DNA from 4 places in the Lysinibacillus sp. FSL K6-0102 genome. Region 3 is predicted to be linked to each of the others. Evidence: a T-box and tRNA genes for the amino acid it is inferred to sense, from the RefSeq annotation. Region 3 holds a T-box; the other regions hold tRNA genes.
The links. A T-box is a leader RNA that pairs with one kind of tRNA and senses whether it is charged. The one in region 3 lies ahead of ileS (isoleucine--tRNA ligase), so its partner is inferred to be a tRNA-Ile.
Positions count from the first base shown of each region.

Region 1: it has a tRNA-Ile gene. The T-box ahead of ileS (isoleucine--tRNA ligase) is inferred to sense a tRNA for this amino acid. The anticodon was not compared.
Region 2: it has a tRNA-Ile gene. The T-box ahead of ileS (isoleucine--tRNA ligase) is inferred to sense a tRNA for this amino acid. The anticodon was not compared.
Region 4: it has a tRNA-Ile gene. The T-box ahead of ileS (isoleucine--tRNA ligase) is inferred to sense a tRNA for this amino acid. The anticodon was not compared.

Region 1 is NZ_JBBOPH010000001.1:265,072-269,712, reverse strand. Features, by position in the region: gene NYE73_RS01340 (hypothetical protein) at 53-583, opposite strand; gene NYE73_RS01335 (nitric oxide synthase oxygenase) at 633-1,679, opposite strand; tRNA gene NYE73_RS01330 (tRNA-Glu) at 2,248-2,319, opposite strand; tRNA gene NYE73_RS01325 (tRNA-Asn) at 2,321-2,397, opposite strand; tRNA gene NYE73_RS01320 (tRNA-Ile) at 2,404-2,477, opposite strand; tRNA gene NYE73_RS01315 (tRNA-Gly) at 2,482-2,555, opposite strand; tRNA gene NYE73_RS01310 (tRNA-Phe) at 2,561-2,636, opposite strand; tRNA gene NYE73_RS01305 (tRNA-Ser) at 2,643-2,735, opposite strand; tRNA gene NYE73_RS01300 (tRNA-Ala) at 2,749-2,824, opposite strand; tRNA gene NYE73_RS01295 (tRNA-Pro) at 2,840-2,916, opposite strand; tRNA gene NYE73_RS01290 (tRNA-Arg) at 2,932-3,008, opposite strand; tRNA gene NYE73_RS01285 (tRNA-Lys) at 3,027-3,099, opposite strand; tRNA gene NYE73_RS01280 (tRNA-Gln) at 3,113-3,187, opposite strand; tRNA gene NYE73_RS01275 (tRNA-His) at 3,197-3,272, opposite strand; tRNA gene NYE73_RS01270 (tRNA-Trp) at 3,321-3,394, opposite strand; tRNA gene NYE73_RS01265 (tRNA-Tyr) at 3,399-3,482, opposite strand; tRNA gene NYE73_RS01260 (tRNA-Thr) at 3,490-3,565, opposite strand; tRNA gene NYE73_RS01255 (tRNA-Asp) at 3,574-3,649, opposite strand; tRNA gene NYE73_RS01250 (tRNA-Val) at 3,654-3,729, opposite strand; rRNA gene rrf (5S ribosomal RNA) at 3,741-3,856, opposite strand; rRNA gene NYE73_RS01240 (23S ribosomal RNA) at 3,924-4,641, opposite strand, start outside.
Region 2 is NZ_JBBOPH010000001.1:3,729,980-3,734,620, reverse strand. Features, by position in the region: gene NYE73_RS18960 (cysteine desulfurase family protein) at 1-850, shown strand, start outside; rRNA gene rrf (5S ribosomal RNA) at 1,129-1,244, shown strand; tRNA gene NYE73_RS18950 (tRNA-Val) at 1,255-1,330, shown strand; tRNA gene NYE73_RS18945 (tRNA-Thr) at 1,334-1,409, shown strand; tRNA gene NYE73_RS18940 (tRNA-Lys) at 1,417-1,492, shown strand; tRNA gene NYE73_RS18935 (tRNA-Leu) at 1,510-1,594, shown strand; tRNA gene NYE73_RS18930 (tRNA-Gly) at 1,631-1,705, shown strand; tRNA gene NYE73_RS18925 (tRNA-Leu) at 1,711-1,799, shown strand; tRNA gene NYE73_RS18920 (tRNA-Arg) at 1,808-1,884, shown strand; tRNA gene NYE73_RS18915 (tRNA-Pro) at 1,894-1,970, shown strand; tRNA gene NYE73_RS18910 (tRNA-Ala) at 1,987-2,062, shown strand; tRNA gene NYE73_RS18905 (tRNA-Met) at 2,091-2,164, shown strand; tRNA gene NYE73_RS18900 (tRNA-Ile) at 2,172-2,248, shown strand; tRNA gene NYE73_RS18895 (tRNA-Ser) at 2,264-2,356, shown strand; tRNA gene NYE73_RS18890 (tRNA-Met) at 2,410-2,484, shown strand; tRNA gene NYE73_RS18885 (tRNA-Asp) at 2,488-2,563, shown strand; tRNA gene NYE73_RS18880 (tRNA-Phe) at 2,622-2,697, shown strand; tRNA gene NYE73_RS18875 (tRNA-Gly) at 2,703-2,776, shown strand; tRNA gene NYE73_RS18870 (tRNA-Ile) at 2,778-2,854, shown strand; tRNA gene NYE73_RS18865 (tRNA-Asn) at 2,859-2,935, shown strand; tRNA gene NYE73_RS18860 (tRNA-Ser) at 2,946-3,036, shown strand; tRNA gene NYE73_RS18855 (tRNA-Glu) at 3,039-3,110, shown strand; gene NYE73_RS18850 (ABC transporter ATP-binding protein) at 3,250-4,044, opposite strand; gene NYE73_RS18845 (FecCD family ABC transporter permease) at 4,060-4,641, opposite strand, start outside.
Region 3 is NZ_JBBOPH010000001.1:2,704,447-2,709,087, reverse strand. Features, by position in the region: gene NYE73_RS13710 (DJ-1/PfpI family protein) at 1-477, opposite strand, end outside; gene NYE73_RS13705 (Lrp/AsnC family transcriptional regulator) at 619-1,062, shown strand; gene NYE73_RS13700 (sigma-70 family RNA polymerase sigma factor) at 1,127-1,642, shown strand; gene NYE73_RS13695 (DUF3221 domain-containing protein) at 1,635-2,603, shown strand; T-box leader at 2,796-3,034, shown strand; gene ileS (isoleucine--tRNA ligase) at 3,096-4,641, shown strand, end outside.
Region 4 is NZ_JBBOPH010000001.1:3,737,697-3,742,337, reverse strand. Features, by position in the region: rRNA gene NYE73_RS19090 (23S ribosomal RNA) at 1-1,168, shown strand, start outside; rRNA gene rrf (5S ribosomal RNA) at 1,280-1,395, shown strand; tRNA gene NYE73_RS19080 (tRNA-Val) at 1,406-1,481, shown strand; tRNA gene NYE73_RS19075 (tRNA-Thr) at 1,485-1,560, shown strand; tRNA gene NYE73_RS19070 (tRNA-Lys) at 1,568-1,643, shown strand; tRNA gene NYE73_RS19065 (tRNA-Leu) at 1,661-1,745, shown strand; tRNA gene NYE73_RS19060 (tRNA-Gly) at 1,782-1,856, shown strand; tRNA gene NYE73_RS19055 (tRNA-Leu) at 1,862-1,950, shown strand; tRNA gene NYE73_RS19050 (tRNA-Arg) at 1,959-2,035, shown strand; tRNA gene NYE73_RS19045 (tRNA-Pro) at 2,045-2,121, shown strand; tRNA gene NYE73_RS19040 (tRNA-Ala) at 2,138-2,213, shown strand; tRNA gene NYE73_RS19035 (tRNA-Met) at 2,242-2,315, shown strand; tRNA gene NYE73_RS19030 (tRNA-Ile) at 2,323-2,399, shown strand; tRNA gene NYE73_RS19025 (tRNA-Ser) at 2,415-2,507, shown strand; tRNA gene NYE73_RS19020 (tRNA-Met) at 2,561-2,635, shown strand; tRNA gene NYE73_RS19015 (tRNA-Asp) at 2,639-2,714, shown strand; tRNA gene NYE73_RS19010 (tRNA-Phe) at 2,773-2,848, shown strand; tRNA gene NYE73_RS19005 (tRNA-Gly) at 2,854-2,927, shown strand; tRNA gene NYE73_RS19000 (tRNA-Ile) at 2,929-3,005, shown strand; tRNA gene NYE73_RS18995 (tRNA-Asn) at 3,010-3,086, shown strand; tRNA gene NYE73_RS18990 (tRNA-Ser) at 3,097-3,187, shown strand; tRNA gene NYE73_RS18985 (tRNA-Glu) at 3,190-3,261, shown strand; gene NYE73_RS18980 (VOC family protein) at 3,321-3,737, opposite strand; gene nadA (quinolinate synthase NadA) at 3,903-4,641, opposite strand, start outside.

The DNA of each region.
Region 1 (4,641 bases), 2.4 Mb from region 3:
GTGGATTTGATTCCTCCATCTGCTCTATTTCTATATAGTGTTTACACATTACTTAATTGTCGGGTTGCTGGAGTAATGTTAGCAATTCAGCAAGGCATTCTGATGCTTCATTATTATGAGCTGTTATAGTAGAAAAAATAGGAACAGCCTCTTGTAAAAGCATATAACTATAATAGTAATAGCCTACAAAAGCTTGCTCCTCATAGCCCTTTGGCGTTTCTTTCTCCCACTCCTGTTCATCATTATCCTCATTTTCTATCCACAAATAGTTGACGTCTAATAGCTCCTGCATATTTTTAACAGTATTGACTGGGTCGAGATAATCCTTGGTAATAGCATGTGCCACAGCTAAATATAACTGTACCTCTTGTAAGGAGACAACCTCTAATTTTTTACGAGTAAGCTTTTTTAGCAGGACAAGCAAAACCCATGGTGTCACCTGCCACAGTGTACCTTGATGTTCAATTAATTCAGCTAGTTGTGTGTATTGCTCCTGTTCTATCAGCTTAGGAATGGCTGTACCTCTACCATAAGGTGTCGTCAATTGTCTCCATGGGATATTGGGAATTTGCTGATCTAACATAGTAAGCCCTCTCTCATCAAAAGTATCGAAAGTAAACAATTCTTTTACACTAATAGCATGGTTTTTGATAAAAATAATTTGGTGTATGATAAATATTTACATAGGGTTTATGGAATATATGAGTTGTGGCAGGGGAAAGTGGTGGGATTAACCATGTCCAGTTGCCTGTAACTTCTCTTCCTGTTGATTTTTCTGCCTCCTCAAACAATTTAAACTGCTGAGCTGCTGTATGATGATCAACAATGCTCACACCATCTTCTTTAAATGAGTGAAGAACAGCAATATTAAGTTCTACTAAAGCACGATCACGCCAAAGAGACGCTTGTTTGGTTGTATCAAGATTAAAAATCTCTGCAATTGCAGGTAACATATTATAACGATCATGATCTGCTAAATTTCGTGCGCCAATCTCTGTTCCCATATACCAGCCGTTAAATGGAGCTGCTTGAAAATCAATTCCAGCCATTTGAAAACGCATACTCGAAATAATAGGTACGGCATACCACTTCATTCCTAATTTTTCCACATCGTTTGACTCTGGATGACGGATTGAGACCTCTACTATATTTTCTTCAGGAATTACAAACATTTGAGGAGCACGATTATCTACCTGTATAACGAGTGGTAATACATCAAAATCAGTTCCTTTACCTCTCCATCCTAACGACTCACACACTTTTGTAAATTTAATGGACTGTGAATCTCCAATAATGCCTGCATCTGTTTCATAGCCTGCATAACGAATTAGTTGATGATTCCAAATCCGTACTCTATCTGAAGCAAACACTGTTATAGTTGGACGAATTTTCCCATGATTTGTCGCATAATCAATATGTTCTAGTAATTTTTGAAAAATAGCCTTTTCATCTAAAACATCACGTGCATCTACCACATGCAGTGACTGCCAAAACAGACGTCCAATACACTTATTGCTATTTCGCCATGCCACACGTGCGCCAAAAACTAGCTCCTCTGTTGTTGGGTGATATTTACCTGCATCCTTAACTGCCTGTAATCTATTCTTTAACCAAAGTTCTGATTCATTTTGTTCTGTCTGATATAGACTTAAAAATTGCTGTATCTCCTGTATATTCATATCGATTCCTCCACTTATCCTCATATTAGAGGAACAAAACAACAAGCACCATGAAAATAGTAATTGAAAAAACATACATATTTTATATATGAAATAGTTTGTTCATATTTACTCTATAGACTCTCTTTCGTAAGGGAATGTAAGGGAGAAAGATTTTAATTATTATAAAAAGGCTACAGTAGTCATGTAGCCTTTTTCAGGGGGTTGTAGAACAAAGAAATCAATAGAATTTTTGTAAATGGTGAAAAAGCTATACGTTCTGGGCTACTTACTTGCTGCTGTTGCTTCGCTTTCGCATAGAGCAGAACCAGTTTCACAAATTCTCTGGCCAGGATTTCGCCTGTATCTATACTAGAGAAGTCAAGCAGCCTTCACAAAAGTATTGACCATGGAAGTGTACGTGGTAAGTGAAACGGCTTATAGGAGCCCATAGTAAGATGCTAGGGGAATTAAATTCAGTCCCTCACCTTGCAAATAGGTCTTTTTCTGCTATTGCATTATCTTTTATCGTTTAAAGAACAGGAGAATAGAAAAAAGCATGTAACACACATCTGTGCTACATGCTTGATGACCCGTACGGGATTCGAACCCGTGTTACCGCCGTGAAAGGGCGGTGTCTTAACCACTTGACCAACGGGCCGTGGCTCCGAAGGCAGGACTCGAACCTGCGACAACCTGATTAACAGTCAGGTGCTACTACCAACTGAGCTACTTCGGAATAATATGGGCCTAAATGGACTCGAACCATCGACCTCACGCTTATCAGGCGTGCGCTCTAACCAGCTGAGCTATAGGCCCATTTTGGAGCGGGTGATGAGAATCGAACTCACGACATCAGCTTGGAAGGCTGAGGTTTTACCATTAAACTACACCCGCAATAATGGTGGGTCAGGACGGAATCGAACCGCCGACACTTAGAGCTTCAATCTAATGCTCTACCAACTGAGCTACTGACCCGAAAAATGGAGGAGGTAGAGGGATTCGAACCCCCGCGCGGTGTTACCCGCCTGTCGGTTTTCAAGACCGATCCCTTCAGCCAGACTTGGGTATACCTCCAAAAATATTACAATGGTGGAGCCTAGCGGGATCGAACCGCTGACCTCCTGCGTGCAAGGCAGGCGCTCTCCCAGCTGAGCTAAGGCCCCATTTATCATGAAAGATGGTCGGAATGACAGGATTCGAACCTACGACCCCTTGGTCCCAAACCAAGTGCTCTACCAAGCTGAGCTACATTCCGTAAACATGATTTTATTGGCGCGCCCGACAGGAGTCGAACCCATAACCTTCTGATCCGTAGTCAGACGCTCTATCCAATTGAGCTACGGGCGCATGTTAATTAAAAAATGATGAGCCATGAAGGACTCGAACCTTCGACCCTCTGATTAAAAGTCAGATGCTCTACCAACTGAGCTAATGGCTCGTGAAATTAAAAATGGCTGGGGTACTAGGATTCGAACCTAGGCATGACGGAATCAAAATCCGTTGCCTTACCGCTTGGCTATACCCCAATTTTAAAATGGGGCGACTGATGGGAATCGAACCCACGAATGTCGGAACCACAATCCGATGCGTTAACCACTTCGCCACAATCGCCACTATATAGATTATATTAGCTGTATTATGAACGAGTACCTCAATACCTGGCAGGGGCAGTAGGAATCGAACCCACACCAAAGGTTTTGGAGACCTCTATTCTACCGTTGAACTATGCCCCTAAAATGGTGGAGGGGGACGGATTCGAACCGCCGAACCCTAAGGAGCGGATTTACAGTCCGCCGCGTTTAGCCACTTCGCTACCCCTCCAAGGGAATGGTGCCGGCGATAGGAGTCGAACCCACGACCTACTGATTACAAGTCAGTTGCTCTACCAACTGAGCTACACCGGCAATAATAATGGCGGTCCCGACCGGGATCGAACCGGCGATCTCCTGCGTGACAGGCAGGCATGTTAACCGCTACACCACGGGACCAAAATGGTGGAGGATGACGGGCTCGAACCGCCGACCCCCTGCTTGTAAGGCAGGTGCTCTCCCAGCTGAGCTAATCCTCCACAAAAAATAAGCGAAGCGACGTCCTACTCTCACAGGGGGAAGCCCCCAACTACCATCGGCGCTAAAGAGCTTAACTTCCGTGTTCGGTATGGGAACGGGTGTGACCTCTTTGCCATCATCACTTCACTTATTCAGCTGAAAGACTTATTCTTTCAAAACTAGATAAACGATACATTGAATGTTTCAAACTTTTTTGGTTAAGTCCTCGATCGATTAGTATTCGTCAGCTCCATGTGTCACCACACTTCCACCTCGAACCTATCTACCTCATCGTCTTTGAGGGATCTTACTTACTTGCGTAATGGGAAATCTCATCTTGAGGGGGGCTTCATGCTTAGATGCTTTCAGCACTTATCCCGTCCACACATAGCTACCCAGCGATGCCTTTGGCAAGACAACTGGTACACCAGCGGTGTGTCCATCCCGGTCCTCTCGTACTAAGGACAGCTCCTCTCAAATTTCCTACGCCCACGACGGATAGGGACCGAACTGTCTCACGACGTTCTGAACCCAGCTCGCGTACCGCTTTAATGGGCGAACAGCCCAACCCTTGGGACCGACTACAGCCCCAGGATGCGATGAGCCGACATCGAGGTGCCAAACCTCCCCGTCGATGTGGACTCTTGGGGGAGATAAGCCTGTTATCCCCGGGGTAGCTTTTATCCGTTGAGCGATGGCCCTTCCATGCGGAACCACCGGATCACTAAGCCCGTCTTTCGACCCTGCTCGACTTGTAGGTCTCGCAGTCAAGCTCCCTTGTGCCTTTACACTCTACGAATGATTTCCAACCATTCTGAGGGAACCTTTGGGCGCCTCCGTTACCTTTTAGGAGGCGACCGCCCCAGTCAAACTGTCCGCCTGACACTGTCTCCTGCCCCGCTAAGGGGCATGGGTTAGAATTTCAATACAAC
Region 2 (4,641 bases), 1.0 Mb from region 3:
CTTGTCGTTAGCGCTAGCCTCAAAAAAAGGAAAACACATTATTTCATCTCAAGCTGAGCATACGTCAGTGCATGCGGCTTTGAAAACACTTGAGAAAAAGGGTTTTACTGTAACAAAATTACCTTTGCAGAAGGATGGTTGTGTTGATCTGGGGCAATTGCAACAAGCAATCCGGGAAGAGACTGCTTTGATTACCATTCAACATGTCAATTCTGAAATTGGTTCAATCCAGCCTGTAGAGAAAATCGTAAAGATGGCAAGAAAATCAAATATATTCTGTCATGTTGATTGTGTACAATCATTTAGCAAACTAGCTATACCAAAAGGGGCAGATGCGATTACCATCTCGGCTCATAAAATAGGCGGACCAAAGGGCTGTGGTGCTATATATCTGAACCCCGCAATCAGAGTACCTGCATTAACACCGGGTTTGACACATGAGAGGGGTCTTAGAGGGGGGACATTAGATACTCCTGCAATCGTGGCCTTTGCCGCGGCAATTGAAAACTATCAATATGAATTGCAACATTATGAAACGCTAAGAAATTATTTTGAAAATAATTTACCTGAAAAATGTCAGCTCGTTGAGTGTAAACAGCAACTACCTAATATTTGTGGGGTAATGATGGAAAAAGTAGAGGGGCAATATGTTCTTTTAAAGTTAAATGAGGCGGGAATCTGTATCTCTACAGGTAGTGCATGTGATATTCATAGTGAATCGGGAACAAAGGCTATTCTATCAATGGGATTCTCTTTGGAAGCGGCACGCCAATTTTTTAGAATATCTTTTGGTCCTTCCACTACACTTGAGGATATTGTAAAATTAAAAATAGAGCTTTCAAATATTTAACGAAAAGACGAGTGAAGGATTATCTATATTCTTCACTTGTAGTGAAATAGATTATAAGCTAATAATATCGGCCAAATAAAATAATTGTTTTCTTTTGAACCAACAATTGCTATAATATTTTGCAGGGCAATATTTTCTCTTACTTAACAAAAATATCTTTAAAAAGTAATAATTTCTTTTTTTTATAAAAAAGTATTGCACAATGTTAGAAAACGTTATACAATAATTCTTGTCTTGAAGGACAGGTAAACAACTTCAAAACATGATACATAACAAAGTCTAGTGATGATAGCAAAGAGGTCACACCCGTTCCCATACCGAACACGGAAGTTAAGCTCTTTAGCGCCGATGGTAGTTGGGGGCTTCCCCCTGTGAGAGTAGGACGTCGCTAGGCATAATACCCAGGAGGATTAGCTCAGCTGGGAGAGCATCTGCCTTACAAGCAGAGGGTCGGCGGTTCGAGCCCGTCATCCTCCACCATATGCCGGTTTAGCTCAGCAGGTAGAGCAACTGACTTGTAATCAGTAGGTCGTGGGTTCGATTCCTATAGCCGGCACCATTTTTTCGAGCCATTAGCTCAGTTGGTAGAGCATCTGACTTTTAATCAGAGGGTCGAAGGTTCGAGTCCTTCATGGCTCACCATTTATAAATAATAATAAGCGGGTGTGGCGGAATTGGCAGACGCACTAGACTTAGGATCTAGCGCCGCAAGGCGTGGGGGTTCGACTCCCTTCACCCGCACCATTATTTTCATTGCCAGATAAAAAAGCTTATGCACATGCGGAAGTAGTTCAGTGGTAGAACACCACCTTGCCAAGGTGGGGGTCGCGAGTTCGAACCTCGTCTTCCGCTCCAAATGTGCCGGGGTGGCGGAACTGGCAGACGCACAGGACTTAAAATCCTGCGGTAGGTGACTACCGTACCGGTTCGATTCCGGTCCTCGGCACCATTTTAAATGCGCCCGTAGCTCAATTGGATAGAGCGTCTGACTACGGATCAGAAGGTTATGGGTTCGACTCCTGTCGGGCGCGCCAAAAGAACAACGGGAAGTAGCTCAGCTTGGTAGAGCACTTGGTTTGGGACCAAGGGGTCGCAGGTTCGAATCCTGTCTTCCCGACCATTTCCAAAAAGATTATGGGGCCTTAGCTCAGCTGGGAGAGCGCCTGCCTTGCACGCAGGAGGTCAGCGGTTCGATCCCGCTAGGCTCCACCATAAGTAAATTAACCAGTATAAAGATCCTGGCGGCGTAGCTCAGCTGGCTAGAGCGTACGGTTCATACCCGTAAGGTCGGGGGTTCGATCCCCTCTGCCGCCATCTTAAAGGACCTTTAGCTCAGTTGGTTAGAGCAGACGGCTCATAACCGTCCGGTCGCAGGTTCGAGTCCTGCAAGGTCCACCATTTATATATTGTAACGGAGGTATACCCAAGTCTGGCTGAAGGGATCGGTCTTGAAAACCGACAGGCGGGTAACACCGCGCGGGGGTTCGAATCCCTCTACCTCCTCCAGTTTTAAATTTTTATAAATGGTGCTTTAAAAACTCGAAACAACATAAAATTATCGCGGGGTGGAGCAGTGGTAGCTCGTCGGGCTCATAACCCGAAGGTCGTTGGTTCAAATCCGGCCCCCGCAACCAAAAGGTCCCGTGGTGTAGCGGTTAACATGCCTGCCTGTCACGCAGGAGATCGCCGGTTCGATCCCGGTCGGGACCGCCATTTTTAAAATAAAAGTCATGAGAAGCAAAAAAGTGAGCAAGCTTAGCATGGACGAAATGGGTCAGTAGCTCAGTTGGTAGAGCATTAGATTGAAGCTCTAAGTGTCGGCGGTTCGATTCCGTCCTGACCCACCATTTATGCGGGTGTAGTTTAATGGTAAAACCTCAGCCTTCCAAGCTGATGTCGTGGGTTCGATTCCCATCACCCGCTCCAAGGGCCTATAGCTCAGCTGGTTAGAGCGCACGCCTGATAAGCGTGAGGTCGATGGTTCGAGTCCATTTAGGCCCACCATTATTCCGAAGTAGCTCAGTTGGTAGTAGCACCTGACTGTTAATCAGGTTGTCGCAGGTTCGAGTCCTGCCTTCGGAGCCATTTTTATTTTGGGGAAGTACTCAAGAGGCTGAAGAGGCGCCCCTGCTAAGGGTGTAGGTCGGGTAACCGGCGCGAGGGTTCAAATCCCTCCTTCTCCGCCATGGGCCCGTTGGTCAAGTGGTTAAGACACCGCCCTTTCACGGCGGTAACACGGGTTCGAATCCCGTACGGGTCATACTAAGTGCAGTAGATGAATTTACATCTACTGCACTTTTTAATTTACTTGATATTTAGATTTATAACATAGCTATAATAAATGAAAGCCTACACAGAATGATTAAACTGTGTAGGCTTGTTGTTTTTTAAATTAGTGATTAAATTTTTCGTCCTTTTCCATATGGGATGCAAAGAGGTGTACCAAAGATTGGATCTGTCGTCATTTGGCAATCAAGGTCAAACACATGATTAACTAAATCAGTGGTCATAATTTCTTCTGGTTTCCCTTGACGATAGACACCACGGTCACGCACTGTAATAATATGATCGGCATAGCGACAAGCAAGATTAATATCATGTAGTACCATAACAATAGTTCTCTTTTGCTGTTGGTTCAATTCGAATAGTAAATCTAAAACGTCTATTTGATGAGTTAAATCTAAGTATGTCGTAGGCTCGTCTAAAAGAATGATATCTGTATCTTGAGCAAGCGTCATAGCTATCCAAGCACGTTGACGTTGTCCCCCTGATAGCTCATCTACTGGTCTATCTTGTAAATGCTCGGTACCTGTAGCTTTTAAAGCGTTTAAAACGATTTCTTCATCTTTTTCAGTCCACTGTTGTCGCCAACTTTGGTAAGGATAGCGACCTTGTTTCACAAGTTGTAGGACAGTTAAGCCTTCTGGTGCAACAGGAGATTGAGGAAGAATAGAGAGGTTTTTAGCCACTTGTTTTGTTGATAATTTAAAAATATCCTCACCGTCTAATAAAACGGAGCCTTTTTTAGGTTTTAATAATCGAGCAATGGAGCGTAAGAGTGTGGATTTACCACAGCCATTCGCTCCGATTAATACAGTAATTTCATTCAAAGGAATAGATAAATTGAGATCTTCGATAATATTGAAATCACCATAACTTAATGTTAGAGATTTGGTTAATAAAGATTCAGTCATGTAGTATAGACTCCTTTATTTTTTAGGGTTTCTAAATAATAAATAAATAAAGTAAGGAGCACCGATAGCAGCAGTAAAGACGCCTGCGGGTACTTCTAATGGGCTAAATGCTGTACGACCTATAATATCTGCAACCATTACAAGCAATGCACCAATTGCAGCGGATGCTGGAATAAGTACACCGAACGATGAACCAACAATGCGTCGTGCAATATGAGGAGCCATTAATCCTACAAACCCAATAGCACCAGCAAATGCTATGGCACTCGCTACTAAACTGGAACATAATAGAATTAAGTAAAGGCGTGTTTTTTGAACAGGTTGCCCTAGGCTTGATGCTGTATCATCACCTAATTCTTGAACATTTAACTGCCGAGTAATAAAAAAGGTGATAAGTAGAAGTACAATAATCAATGGAACAACGATTTGTACTTGATCCCAATCCGAACTTTTGACACTACCCGTAATCCATTTATTCGCTTCACTTGCTTGATAAATTGGGCCGATAATCATTAACATTGTAGTAATTGCTTGCATGAATGCCGACACGCTAATACCGATTAAGACAAGACGATTTGGTGTGACACCATCTTTCCA
Region 3 (4,641 bases):
GATGATATGATCAGTTTGCACAATGCGCTCGTTGACAATTGCTGCGCCATAGCCCTTTAGCTGTGCTAAACGTTTACTTGTTGGATGATTATAGGTTGTTGCTTGACGATGCTGAAGAATTCCACTGTGGCCTAAAATAAGAGAAGCTACACAGATTGTTGCAATCGGTTTTTTCTGTTCATCAAAGTGACGAACGACTGCCTGAAATTCCTCGCTAAACGCATCCTCATAAAAACCGGCTTCCTCAAAGCCTCCAGGAATCGCTAATGCATCAAAATCCTCTAATACAACTTCATGAAGCAATTTTTCAGGAGTGACTTTAAAATTCCAGGTGCATTGCAGCTGTTCATGCAGGCCGACCGTAACCACATCTGTTGTACCATCACCTTCCCACTTATTCCAGCCGAGCACATCAGTAAAGACGCTTGCCTCCACCGCTTCAAAGCCATTTGCTAATAGTAACAATATTTTTTTCATGTTTGATTTGCCTCCTTTATTGATATTATTGTAAACAAAAGGGAGAAAAGATTACATACGTTGTATAATGGATTTTAGGTAAAAAACTTTATTTGAAAAGGTATTATGTCATAAATAATTTATTTAGAAAGGTGAAGGACCATGGATCATATTGATACACAAATATTACAGCAGTTACAGCAAAATGCCAAAATCTCTATGAAGGAATTAGCCACTACCGTTCATTTATCCTCTCCTGCCGTTATTGAAAGAATCAGAAAGCTAGAGGAGCAGGGTGTGATTGAGGGCTATCATGCAAAGGTAAATCTGAAAAAGATGGAGCGTACGATTGAAGCCATTATTTTATTTAAGTCCATTGATTGTAAAAGTCTTTCTTCATTTTGTAATGCTCATCCTGATGTTTTGGCATGTTATCGAGTGGCTGGGGAAATTAGCTATATTGTTAAATTAGCGACCTATTCAGTAGAAACATTAGAACAATTTATTGATGCGGCTATGCCCTATGGCACACCTTCTACTAATATCGTGTTATCTTCAACGGAAAAACAAGTGATTGCACCATTTGCTGACAATGATTTGGAGTAAATGACAAAAAAAGCAAACCTCGAAGCCGTGAGCACCGTTTATAGGGTAGAGAGGAGGAAGAATGTTGCTAATTCATGAACTGGAAAGAATAATGGAACAGCATACAGAGAGGCTTATTCGTCTTGCCTTTTACTATGTGAGAGATTTACAAAGTGCTGAAGATATCGTACAGGATGTCTTTATTAAGTTCTATGATAATCAGCAAAACTATGAGGAACGTGGGGAGCTAAAGGCGTATTTATCGAAATTAGTTAGTAATCGAAGTAAAGATTATTTACGTAGCTGGACCTATCGGAAAATTCAAGTGCAACAGAAGATTTTTCCGCAGCAAACCGTTATGAGAAGAGATATGCTTGTACAGCAAGATGAACGTACTTTGATTGAAAATGCGATTCTAGCTCTCCCTTTCAAACAGCGAGAGGTCATTATACATTTTTATTTTGAAGAAATGCCTGTGGTAGATATTGCAGAGCTGTTAACGATTCCTGAAAGCACCGTCAAAACAAGGCTACGTCGTGGGCGAGAGTTATTGAAGCTACAATTACAGCATGTTGAATGGGAGGTGCTCCTGCATGAGTAAAATGGATGCACGCGTAGTAAGGGATTTATCAGAAAGTAAAAAGCGTGTGATGACAAATGTGGTTCAGCATTTACAGCAACGCCAAGAAAAAAAATCTGCAAAACGCTGGCCATATGGTGTTTTGGCTATGATTTTAAGTGTCTGCATAGGGCTGTTTATATATCAGCAATATAATGAACAACAACAGCAAGCTTCTACTATTCCACCCGTATTAGATGAGCGGATTTTAGAGCTATATTTACAACTTGATTCTTTTATGAACGGAAAGAATCGTTTATATAAGGCAAGCTTTGATAATTTTTTATATTTTGAATCGACCTTTGCTTATGCGCAATCGAAAAAACTAGTACCTACACAAGAGCAAGTAGATAAGGCACTCGAACAGTTCATGGAAGAGTGGAGCTATGAGGATGATACTCGGCCAACTTATGATAAGCTTCTGCAAATGTTGCAAGTCACAAACGAAGGGTTTATAGAGAACTATGGCAAGCCAATTGCCTATAAAATGGCTACATTTGACTTATTATGGGAGGCAAGCCAAGCCGATTATAAGGATGTAAGTAATCCCATTCGTACATGGCTTGTCGAGCAAGAAGCCATGAATTATTTAGAACAACATTATCATAAAGACATTGCCGCCTTACGAGAAAAATATAAAATCCCAGAAAAGGACAGCCAAATGAAGCTCATCAGAAGTGGAACGGTCTTAGCGATCAAGGAACATGAATTTTTAGTTGTCTCAGGCGTCTTGGCTAGCGAGGTTGGGCAAAAATCTGTCGATGAATTAGTGCAAAAACATAGTAATGGTACATGGTTCCCTCTAGTGGATGTCCCGCAAACACTATCAGTTGGAGATCGAGTAGAAGTTCAATATAGACAGTCGATTGGGAACGATGACGCTCAGCCATTCATTGATTATAAGGATATCGTAGAAATGAAAATAGTAAAGGAATCTCACTAACAAGAAGCTAGACATTCTCGTGCTATTCAATAGTAAAACATTGCTGAAGAGCTTTTTGATTCAAACCATTCAACAGCCACAATATGATGATCTCCATCAAAGTATTGCCACTTGTCTCAACGAAATTTTTTAAGATTGTCCTCCGTTGACAGACAATTGGTAATTTGCTAAGATGAAGGACAATAAAAGCATACAAATTCGTTGATGAGAAAGAGTAGTGTTTCACTTTGTTCTACAGAGAGCCGACATTTGGTGGAAGTCGGTGTGCAGGTGTTACATGAAAATCCTCTCTGAGAAGATTAGCTGAATGGAGTAAGCTAATCCGGGTGTCTACCGTTAAAAAGAACACGTATGATTGTACGTTGCTGAGTGCTATTGGCCATCGTGTCAATAGAATTAGGGTGGTATTCGCGGTTAACCCCGTCCCTTTTCCTTGGGACGGGGTTTTTTGTATGCCTTTTATACAAATTTGCTTGTATAGGAGGAACTAATATGCAGAAAGAACAAAAGAAAGAAACAACGGTTGAACGAGAAACAAGGATTCGTACATTATGGGCGCAAGAAGGGACCTTTGCAAAATCTGTAAGTAATCGTGCTGAACAGCAGCCCTTTGTATTTTATGAGGGACCCCCAACAGCGAATGGTTTACCACATGTTGGCCATGCATTTGGTAGAACCATAAAAGATGTGGTGGCACGTTATAAAACAATGCAAGGCTATTTAGTTGAACGCAAAGCAGGTTGGGATACACATGGGTTGCCTGTGGAATTAGGGGTAGAAAAGGCATTAGGAATCTCAGGAAAGCAGGAGATTGAGAACTATGGGGTGGAGCAATTTATTCAAGCATGTAAGAAGAGCGTTTTTACCTATGAGCAAAAATGGCGTACTTTTACAGAGCAGCTTGGCTACTGGCTTGACATGGATGATCCTTACCTAACATTAAGTAATGACTATATTGAATCTGTGTGGCATATTTTAAGCCATGTTCACAAGGAAAAACTGTTATACAAAGGACATCGCGTTTCACCTTATTGCCCTAGCTGTCAAACTTCCTTAAGCTCTCATGAGGTGGCACAGGGCTATAAGGATGTTAAGGATTTATCCGTTACTGCAATGTTTAAGCTAGAGGATCGAGACGAATATATCTTAGGCTGGACAACGACGCCTTGGACATTACCAGCCAATGTAGCCTTGGCTATGAATCCTGCTCTTCGATATGTCCGTGTAAGGCATGCAAACAGCATCTATATACTAGCCAAATCGTTGGTATCAAAGGTTTTTTCAGAGCCTGTAGAAATATTAAGTGAGCATGACGGACAGGAGTTTGCAGGTGTTTCCTATCTATCACCATTTTCCTATGTAACCGTCGATAAAGGGCATATCATTGTCATGGCAGATTATGTGACAGAGCATAGTGGAACAGGAATTGTACACATAGCACCTGCTTATGGAGAGGACGATTATAAAACGGTGCAGCAACATGGCTTGTCCTTTGTCAATGTAGTTGATCTTAAAGGCTGTTATACAGAAGCGGTACCTGAGCTTGTTGGACGATTTGTGAAAGATTGTGATGTCGATATCATTAAAATGCTTGCAGCAAAAGAGCTTTTATTTACTAAAGAAAAATATGAGCATAGCTATCCGCATTGCTGGCGCTGTGATTCACCATTATTGTACTATGCAACAGATAGCTGGTTTATCAAAATGTCGGCATTAAAAGAGCAGCTTTTACAAAATAATCAGCAGGTGACATGGTACCCTAGCCATATTAAGGATGGACGATTTGGCAACTTCCTAGAAAACTTAGTGGATTGGAATATTAGTCGTAATCGTTATTGGGGGACACCACTCAATGTGTGGATCTGTCAGGATTGCAATCATGAGGAGGCACCTAACAGTGTTGCTGCGCTACAACAATTAGCCAAAGGAGCTGTCAATGAACAATTAGAGCTCCATAAGCCATTTATAGATGCTATTGTCTGTACCTGTCCTGTCTGCCAGGGCGACATGAAACGTACGCCTGAAGTTATCGATGTTT
Region 4 (4,641 bases), 1.0 Mb from region 3:
GCGTGCAAGCGCATGAGAGCCGCAGTGAATAGGCCCAGGCGACTGTTTAGCAAAAACACAGGTCTCTGCAAAACCGTAAGGTGACGTATAGGGGCTGACGCCTGCCCGGTGCTGGAAGGTTAAGAGGAGTGGTTAGCGCAAGCGAAGCTGCGAATTGAAGCCCCAGTAAACGGCGGCCGTAACTATAACGGTCCTAAGGTAGCGAAATTCCTTGTCGGGTAAGTTCCGACCCGCACGAAAGGCGTAACGATCTGGGCACTGTCTCAACGAGAGACTCGGTGAAATTATAGTACCTGTGAAGATGCAGGTTACCCGCGACAGGACGGAAAGACCCCGTGGAGCTTTACTGTAGCCTGATATTGAATTTTGGTACAACTTGTACAGGATAGGTAGGAGCCAGAGATCTCGGAGCGCCAGCTTCGAAGGAGGCGTCGGTGGGATACTACCCTGGTTGTATTGAAATTCTAACCCATGCCCCTTAGCGGGGCAGGAGACAGTGTCAGGCGGACAGTTTGACTGGGGCGGTCGCCTCCTAAAAGGTAACGGAGGCGCCCAAAGGTTCCCTCAGAATGGTTGGAAATCATTCGTAGAGTGTAAAGGCACAAGGGAGCTTGACTGCGAGACCTACAAGTCGAGCAGGGTCGAAAGACGGGCTTAGTGATCCGGTGGTTCCGCATGGAAGGGCCATCGCTCAACGGATAAAAGCTACCCCGGGGATAACAGGCTTATCTCCCCCAAGAGTCCACATCGACGGGGAGGTTTGGCACCTCGATGTCGGCTCATCGCATCCTGGGGCTGTAGTCGGTCCCAAGGGTTGGGCTGTTCGCCCATTAAAGCGGTACGCGAGCTGGGTTCAGAACGTCGTGAGACAGTTCGGTCCCTATCCGTCGTGGGCGTAGGAAATTTGAGAGGAGCTGTCCTTAGTACGAGAGGACCGGGATGGACACACCGCTGGTGTACCAGTTGTCTTGCCAAAGGCATCGCTGGGTAGCTATGTGTGGACGGGATAAGTGCTGAAAGCATCTAAGCATGAAGCCCCCCTCAAGATGAGATTTCCCATTACGCAAGTAAGTAAGATCCCTCAAAGACGATGAGGTAGATAGGTTCGAGGTGGAAGTGTGGTGACACATGGAGCTGACGAATACTAATCGATCGAGGACTTAACCAAAAAAGTTTGAAACATTCAATGCACCGTTTATCCAGTTTTGAAAGAGCAAATCTTTCTAAAAAGAGAGCTTCTAGACACAGCAGTACGCCGTGTATGGAAGGTCGACCATAGTCTAGTGATGATGGCAAAGAGGTCACACCCGTTCCCATACCGAACACGGAAGTTAAGCTCTTTAGCGCCGATGGTAGTTGGGGGCTTCCCCCTGTGAGAGTAGGACGTCGCTAGGCATAATACCCAGGAGGATTAGCTCAGCTGGGAGAGCATCTGCCTTACAAGCAGAGGGTCGGCGGTTCGAGCCCGTCATCCTCCACCATATGCCGGTTTAGCTCAGCAGGTAGAGCAACTGACTTGTAATCAGTAGGTCGTGGGTTCGATTCCTATAGCCGGCACCATTTTTTCGAGCCATTAGCTCAGTTGGTAGAGCATCTGACTTTTAATCAGAGGGTCGAAGGTTCGAGTCCTTCATGGCTCACCATTTATAAATAATAATAAGCGGGTGTGGCGGAATTGGCAGACGCACTAGACTTAGGATCTAGCGCCGCAAGGCGTGGGGGTTCGACTCCCTTCACCCGCACCATTATTTTCATTGCCAGATAAAAAAGCTTATGCACATGCGGAAGTAGTTCAGTGGTAGAACACCACCTTGCCAAGGTGGGGGTCGCGAGTTCGAACCTCGTCTTCCGCTCCAAATGTGCCGGGGTGGCGGAACTGGCAGACGCACAGGACTTAAAATCCTGCGGTAGGTGACTACCGTACCGGTTCGATTCCGGTCCTCGGCACCATTTTAAATGCGCCCGTAGCTCAATTGGATAGAGCGTCTGACTACGGATCAGAAGGTTATGGGTTCGACTCCTGTCGGGCGCGCCAAAAGAACAACGGGAAGTAGCTCAGCTTGGTAGAGCACTTGGTTTGGGACCAAGGGGTCGCAGGTTCGAATCCTGTCTTCCCGACCATTTCCAAAAAGATTATGGGGCCTTAGCTCAGCTGGGAGAGCGCCTGCCTTGCACGCAGGAGGTCAGCGGTTCGATCCCGCTAGGCTCCACCATAAGTAAATTAACCAGTATAAAGATCCTGGCGGCGTAGCTCAGCTGGCTAGAGCGTACGGTTCATACCCGTAAGGTCGGGGGTTCGATCCCCTCTGCCGCCATCTTAAAGGACCTTTAGCTCAGTTGGTTAGAGCAGACGGCTCATAACCGTCCGGTCGCAGGTTCGAGTCCTGCAAGGTCCACCATTTATATATTGTAACGGAGGTATACCCAAGTCTGGCTGAAGGGATCGGTCTTGAAAACCGACAGGCGGGTAACACCGCGCGGGGGTTCGAATCCCTCTACCTCCTCCAGTTTTAAATTTTTATAAATGGTGCTTTAAAAACTCGAAACAACATAAAATTATCGCGGGGTGGAGCAGTGGTAGCTCGTCGGGCTCATAACCCGAAGGTCGTTGGTTCAAATCCGGCCCCCGCAACCAAAAGGTCCCGTGGTGTAGCGGTTAACATGCCTGCCTGTCACGCAGGAGATCGCCGGTTCGATCCCGGTCGGGACCGCCATTTTTAAAATAAAAGTCATGAGAAGCAAAAAAGTGAGCAAGCTTAGCATGGACGAAATGGGTCAGTAGCTCAGTTGGTAGAGCATTAGATTGAAGCTCTAAGTGTCGGCGGTTCGATTCCGTCCTGACCCACCATTTATGCGGGTGTAGTTTAATGGTAAAACCTCAGCCTTCCAAGCTGATGTCGTGGGTTCGATTCCCATCACCCGCTCCAAGGGCCTATAGCTCAGCTGGTTAGAGCGCACGCCTGATAAGCGTGAGGTCGATGGTTCGAGTCCATTTAGGCCCACCATTATTCCGAAGTAGCTCAGTTGGTAGTAGCACCTGACTGTTAATCAGGTTGTCGCAGGTTCGAGTCCTGCCTTCGGAGCCATTTTTATTTTGGGGAAGTACTCAAGAGGCTGAAGAGGCGCCCCTGCTAAGGGTGTAGGTCGGGTAACCGGCGCGAGGGTTCAAATCCCTCCTTCTCCGCCATGGGCCCGTTGGTCAAGTGGTTAAGACACCGCCCTTTCACGGCGGTAACACGGGTTCGAATCCCGTACGGGTCATACTAGAAACAGTAGATGCAATTGCATCTACTGTTTTTTGATATTCATAGATACAAAATTTACTCTTGATTCAATGCATTTTCATCCATATAAACTACTTCCCAGATATGCCCATCTACATCTTGAAAACCCCAACCATACATAAATCCGTGATCTTGTGGTTCACTATAAGGTTTACCACCAGAGGCAAGTGCCTTATTCACTAATTGATCTACTTGTTCTCGGTTTTCAGCAGAGAGACATAAGATTGCTTCTGCAGAAGTAGTAGTATCTGTAACTTCTTTCTTACTAAATCCTTTAAATCGTTCTTCAACCATTATTAATACGAAGATATTTTCGCTAATAATCATTGAGGCTGTTGTTTCATCACTGAATTGTTGATTGAACTCAAAACCTAATTCCTTAAAAAAACTGATAGATTTGTTTAGATCTTTTACTGGTAAATTGATAAAGATATTTTTCGATTGAAAAGCCATTTAGTATCACCTCCAAATTGACAGTATCATGGAGCATAAAGTCGTGTCAATTATAGCAATGCGGGGCGCAAATGGAAGCCATTAGCACTATTAGAAGTAGGTGTTATGTCAACAAAAACAGAAAGGTTATATCTTCAACCTTTCTGTTTAAAAAGTTTTAACTATTTATCCTCTGGCTAGCATTCTTTCAAGTGAACTAAGTGCTTCAGAGGTAGTATATTCATCTACTTGTATACGGTTATGAGGTTGACCTTGCTCAATACTTTCTAAGCTCCATAACAAATGTGGAAGGTCAATTCGATTCATTGTTAAACAAGGACAAAAGTTTTCGTTTAAGGAGACAATATGTTTATCAGGATGCTGCTTAATAATGCGATTGACAAGGTTCATTTCTGTTCCAATTGCCCATGCAGATCCGCTTGGAGCTCGATTGATTGTATCAATAATGTATTTTGTGGAGCCTGCATCATCAGCCGCTGCAACCACTTCACGGCTGCACTCAGGGTGAACAATTATCCTCATAGTCGGGTGTTCTTTGCGAATAACCTCTGTATGTTGAACAGTAAAACCTTCGTGCACAGAGCAGTGACCCTTCCAAAGAATAACCTGGATATTTTCAAGTGGCTCTTTTGTTTCGAGCAAGTTCTTATGCGGATTCCAAACAGCCATATTTTCAAGAGGTATACCTAAATCATAGGCAGTATTTCTTCCTAAATGTTGGTCAGGTAAAAAGAAGATACGCTGTTTTTGGGTAAAAGCCCATTGAACAAGTTCCTTTGCATTCGATGAAGTGACACAAGCACCACCATGTCTTCCAGTAAAGGCTTTAATAGCCGCAGTTGAGTTAACATAGGTTAGAGGAATAATCGTATCACCAAAGAGTTCTTGAAGAATTGGCCATGCT